Acuticoccus sp. I52.16.1: one gene and its partner. The protein of the gene in region 2 interacts with the protein of the main gene of each other region in a pairwise test. Links are inferred from orthologs where the notes say so. Each region holds a gene or a part of one and is shown on either strand. Other genes may lie near its edges.

The links.
Region 1: the proteins of clpS (region 2) and dps interact in binary tests that used the Escherichia coli proteins (3 or more experiments, as listed by UniProt). The link is inferred for Acuticoccus sp. I52.16.1 from one-to-one orthologs.

What each region holds. Positions count from the first base shown.
Region 1 is NZ_CP094828.1:1,462,347-1,465,167, forward strand. The notes cover bases 75-2,821. They hold dps (DNA starvation/stationary phase protection protein Dps), read right to left. Parts: upstream 1,818-2,821; coding sequence 1,332-1,817; downstream 75-1,331. Other genes in these bases: MRB58_RS06610 (cell wall hydrolase), read right to left, coding at 75-1,165; MRB58_RS06620 (methyl-accepting chemotaxis protein), read left to right, coding at 2,174-2,821. Also shown: more of MRB58_RS06610, read right to left, coding at 47-74.
Region 2 is NZ_CP094828.1:1,761,028-1,763,896, forward strand. The notes cover bases 32-2,826. They hold clpS (ATP-dependent Clp protease adapter ClpS), read right to left. Parts: upstream 1,722-2,826; coding sequence 1,341-1,721; downstream 32-1,340. Other genes in these bases: clpA (ATP-dependent Clp protease ATP-binding subunit ClpA), read right to left, coding at 32-1,331; MRB58_RS07985 (phosphotransferase family protein), read right to left, coding at 1,975-2,826. In the rest of the region: more of clpA, read right to left, coding at 1-31; more of MRB58_RS07985, read right to left, coding at 2,827-2,869. UniProt on the Escherichia coli protein: Involved in the modulation of the specificity of the ClpAP-mediated ATP-dependent protein degradation.

The sequences.
Region 1 (2,821 bases), 300 kb from region 2 along the record:
CGACCATGGTGCGCAGAACGATCGCCCGCGCGCGGGCGGGGCCGGCTCAGGTCCAGCCGCCGTTGCGCGTCATGTAGAACGTGTGGTGGTCGATCGTCTTCACCGCGCGCATCAGGTTGGCCCAGCTGGGGCTGACACTGTCGGCGTGGTAGTGCGTGGCGGCGCCGATCTCGGGGTGCCACGTCTCGCCGCGGGCGTAGCGGCCGGCGATATCCTCGGCAATCGCCCACGCTTCCGGGTCGCGCACGACGTCTTTGATGCGGTCGCAGGCGAAGGTGAACTGACAGCGGTTGTACCAGCGCCGATTCTGGTAGACGACACCGCACACGTCGTCGGGGTAGGTCGGGTTCTTGACGCGGTTGACCACCACCTGGGCCACCGCCTCCTGCCCCGCCATTCCCTCGCCCCGCGCCTCGAAGTAGACCGCCTCGGCCAGGCACTTCAGCGACTTGTCGCTGGTGATGGTCGAGGGCAGCGGCCGGTCCGACCACCAGTGGTCGAGGCCGTTGCCGGAGAGGCCCGGCGTCAGCCCCGCCGCCGTCGCCGCCCCCGCCTTGGGGTCCTGGAAGAGCAGCGCGAACGGCGTTTCGATCGTTACCCGCTCGGGCATGTAGGCCGAGTACATGGAGGTGAGGGCCGCCTCGGCGAGGCGCGAGGAGGTGCGCGCCGGGCGCTGCTTGGCGGCCGGCACCGGGTCCGCCTTGCGCGGCCGCACGAATGCGACGCGCGGGAAGGTCTCGGGACTGGCCGCGGCGAGCAGGCTGTCGACCGGGGCGACGGCGCGCGTCCCACCGCCGGGCGCGGGCGCGTTGAGGCTGTCGCCCTTGCGCGCCTCGGCCGCGGCGAGCGTGGAGGGAAGCGCGGCCACCGTGCCGTCGGCGAACGCCACGTGCGGCGAGAGCGCGACGCCCGGGTCGGCCGCCTGCAGCGCCGGCGCCCAGGACGGGCGCCCCTCGGTCAGCAGCGCGGTCAGACCCTGATCGCCGACCGTCGCCCCCATCGCCACCAGCACCGTCGCCGAGAGCGCAGCCGTGCGCGCGATCCAGCCGCCGGTGCGCAGAAGGAACCGTCCCGGCCGACGCCGGGGCGCGGGGCCGGGGATGAAGATGGGGCGCGACCCGGGTACGACCCGGGCACTGCCTTGCGGGAGATCGGTGAGACGCAACCGCGGACACTCCAACCAAGCCGATGCTTACAATGCATCCGACTTCTTTGTGCGGGCATTGAGGTTGCCGTAACGTAAAGCGGGCCCGACGCATTGCGCCGAGCCCGTTCATCCTCGCCGGCGGCCGAGCCGGCCGCAGCGGTTCCCCTCGCTCGCGGCGGGGCGGTCAGCCCACGGGCTTGTGCGCCTCGATGAACCAGCGCGCGCGGTCGGCGGCACGGCTGATCTCGGTGAACAGATCGGCCGTCCCCTCGTCCCCCGCCTCGCTGGCTTCCTCGATGGCTTTGCGCACGTTGGCGGCGTAGGCGGCCAGCGATTTCGTCACGGCGGCGACGTGGTCCTCGATCGTCACGGCATCGAGCGGGTACTTCGGCAGCCGCGAGGTCTGCGCCGAAACGTCGACCGTGCCTTCGGCCTGGCCGCCCAGCACGGCGATGCGCTCGGCGGTGAGGTCGACCTTGTCCTCGACCTGCTCGTGCAGCGTGTCGAGCAGCTCGTGCAGGCCGATGAAGTTGGGGCCACGCAAGGTCCAGTGCGCCTGCTTCAGGTGGTACACGAGGTCGATCCCATCGGCGAGGTTCGCCTGCAGAAGGCCGACCATCGCCTTGCGGGTCTGGTCGTTGAGGTCGATCGTGGTCGGAATCTTCTTCATCATCGTCTCCTCTGCGGACGGCGGGCCGGCGCGGCACGCCCCGGCGGCGTCGCGTCACCGGCCAGCATCCGGGCATTCGTCGAATGGCCGCCCATAGATTAGAAAAGCTCTAAACCAAGGCGGATGCGCGGCCGGACGCCGGCGCACCGCGCCACGCCGTACAGGGCGAGAACGGTAATCTTCGCGTTTGGTTTCATTCCCCGCGCCGCGCATCGCGCGAATAACGCGGCCGCGCCGGGAGGTGCCGGCATGCGGCACGGCTTCGGCCCAGGAACGGTTGCTACTTCCAGGCGGAGGCATCCAGTCAATGGTGAGTGCATCCTATGCGGCTCGGCACGCGAATCACACTCGTTGCGATGGTCCCCCTGATCGGGCTGACAACGCTCTGCGGCTGGATCCTCAGCGAACAGAGCCGCAAGTGGAGCAGTGCGATCGACGCCGAGATCCGCCTCGAAAGTGCGCCGATCTTCAGCGTCCTCGCCCACGAGTTGCAGAAGGAACGCGGTCTCTCCGCCGGTTTCATCGGTGCCGGCGGCGGTGAGTTCAGCCCACTCGTCAAGGAGCAGTGGCGCCAGACCGACGCGGCGCAGGCGGCCCTCGTCGCCGCTCTCGACGACAGCGCTCTCATCGGCGCGATGGCCGAGCAGGCGAACACCGCCGTCGCCGCCCTCGCCGCCCTCCCCCGCATGCGCGACCAGGTGACCACCCTCTCGACGACCATCGCCGACATGTCCGCCGCCTACACCGCGACGATCAACGAGTTGCTCACCACGGCCAGCATGGTCGCCTACGGGGTGGACGACCTCGAGACCAGCCGCAGCGCGTACTTCTACGTCGCGATCATGCGCGCCAAGGAGCAGGCCGGGCTGGAGCGTGCGGCGGGCGCCGCGGGCTTCGGCAAGGGATACTTCCCCGCCCCGATCTACCGGCGCTTCGTCCAGCTCGGCGCCGAGCAGGCCGCCATCTTCAACTTCGCCCTCACCCAGGGCACCGCTGCGCAGGGG
Region 2 (2,869 bases):
GGGATGCGGGCCATCGTGGCGACCGTCGCCTCGATCTCCTTCACGTCGACCTTCTTGCGGCGCTTGTTCTCGGCCAGCAGCATCTGCGACGCGCCGGTCTCGTCGATCACGTCGATCGCCTTGTCCGGCAGCTTGCGGTCGTTGATGTAGCGGTGGCTGAGCTCGACCGCGGACTTGATCGCCTCGTTGGTGAACTTGAGGCCGTGGAACTCCTCGTACCGCGGCTTCAGGCCCTTCAGGATCTCGATCGCGTCCTCGACGTTGGGTTCCGCCACGTCGATCTTCTGGAAGCGGCGCACCAGGGCGCGGTCCTTCTCGAAGAACTGGCGGTACTCCTTGTAGGTCGTGGAGCCGATGCACTTGATCGCGCCGGACGACAGCGCCGGCTTGAGGAGGTTGGAGGCGTCCATCGCGCCGCCCGACGTCGCCCCCGCACCGATCACGGTGTGGATCTCGTCGATGAACATGATGGCGCCGGGGTACTCCTCGATCTCCTTGACGACCTGCTTCAGGCGCTCCTCGAAGTCGCCGCGGTAGCGGGTACCGGCGAGCAGCGCGCCCATGTCGAGCGCGAAGATGGTGGAATCGTTGAGGACCTCCGGGACGTCGCCCTCGGTAATGCGCTTGGCGAGGCCTTCGGCGATCGCGGTCTTGCCGACGCCGGGGTCGCCCACGAAGAGCGGGTTGTTCTTCTGCCGGCGGCAGAGGACCTGGATGGTGCGGCGGACTTCCTGATCACGGCCGATCAGCGGATCGACCTTCCCCTTGCGGGCTTTCTCGTTGAGATTGATGCAGTAGGCCTCGAGGGCGTCTGTCTTCCGCTTCGGGCCCGCAGCTTCATCCTGCGGCATATCTTCTTCGGCCTCGCGGGTGCGCTCGGCACCGGCGCCAGCGCGCTTTGCGATGCCATGGCTGATGTAATTGACAGCGTCGTAGCGCGTCATCTCCTGCTCCTGCAGGAAGTATGCCGCGTGGCTTTCGCGTTCGGCGAAGATGGCGACGAGGACATTGGCGCCCGTCACCTCCTCTCGGCCGGAAGACTGAACGTGGATGACCGCGCGTTGAATGACGCGCTGGAATGAGGCCGTGGGTTTGGAATCGTCGTCGCCATCGACGACCAGGTTGTCGAGCTCCGTGTCGATGTAGTCGCTGAGGTCGCGGCGTAGCCGGTCCAGATCGACGTTGCAGGCCTTCATGACGGAGGCCGCGTCCTGGTCGTCGACCAGTGCGAGGAGGAGGTGTTCGAGCGTCGCGTATTCCTGGCGACGCTCGTTGGCGGCGGCGAGCGCTTGGTGCAGCGCCTTTTCAAGGCTTCGGGAGAATGACGGCACAGTCGCTCCTCACTTCTTCTCCATCACACACTGGAGAGGATGCTGATGCTTTCGCGCAAAGTCCATCACCTGCGTCACCTTTGTTTCGGCGACCTCGTAGGTGTAAACGCCGCACTCGCCGACGCCGTGGTGGTGGACATGCAACATAACTCTGGTCGCTTCTTCCCTATTCTTCTGGAAGAAACGCTCCAAGACGTGAACGACGAACTCCATCGGCGTGTAGTCGTCGTTTAACAGAAGCACCCGGTACATGTTCGGGCGCTTCGTCTTCGGTTTTGGCCGTGTGATGACCAACGTGCCGGCGTCGTTCCCGTCACCGTTCTCATCACCAGTATCGCCCTCGTCCTTGTCCGAGGCCGTTGGACCCGGCCCACTCGGCGACGCGGACAGGCGCGCGAACGCCCTCGTCATCCGCTTCGGTGCCGATCGGTCCGGAACCCTCGTCATGCTCGCCATCCTGGAACGTCGAAGAACATCGCGCAAGCCGGTACCTGTCGATGATACCGGCTCGGTCGATCGGGAGATTCTGGCGTCTGGGATCGATGGTAAACCCAACGCAGGGCTTGGCAAGAGGCCGACGCCGACATCGTCAAACATGGGAATCCAATCTTGTGGGGACAAGGCTCCCCCGAATGCCAAGGCGTTAGCCCTCCCACGGGCCACCCCTTGCGCGTAACCGATCGAGCGCCGCCAGCCAGTCTGTCAACGCCCAGACGAACGGCGCCGGGCGATCCCCCGCGTCGACGATCTCGATCACACGCAGCACCGTGTGGAGATCGAGGACATGGGGCAGATCCACGGGGCGTCCGCCCCGCGCTTCGTATCGCCGCACGACCCGCGCCGTCAGCTCCGGCGAGACGAACGACGGATAGGACAGGTCGGTATGGCGCGCCCCGAGGCCGGCGTCGCCGAAGTCGAACAGCCCCGTCAAGCGGCCCGCCTCGGCATCGTAGGCCATGTTCCAGCCGTGCGTGTCGAAGTGGCCGAAGACCAGCGCGTCCGGGTGGCTGACCGCGACCCGCCCCATCGTCGCGGCGACGCGCGCCAGCAACGGCGGGTCGAGCACGCGGGCGGCCGCGTCGAAGAGCTGCGCCGCCGGCGGCCAGGGCGGCAGGCGGCCGACCCCGGCGGCCTGCGCCTGCGCGGTGTCGACCTCGTGCAGCGCGACGTACACGGCGGCGACGTCGTCGGCCAGGCGCTCGCGCGCGGCGGGGCCCATCGCGTGATAGGCGGCGGGGTCGACCATCGCCCCGCGCAGCATCGCGTGCTCGGAGAAGAGCCGGGGCGCCGTGTGGAGGCGCATCTGCGGCACGCACGGCATTGCGACATGCCGCCGCGCGAGGCCCGCTCGCGCGAGGTCGAGCCGCGCCGGCTCGCCGCGCAGCCGCGTCGCCGCCGCCTCCGTGCGCGGAAACTTGAACAGCGCGCCCCCCATCTCGACGGCCAGGCAGTCCCATCCGGCCGGATGCACAACCGCCTCGGCCGCGCCGAGATCCGGGCGGACGGCGCGGATCGCATCGCGCGCGGCGGCGAGCTCG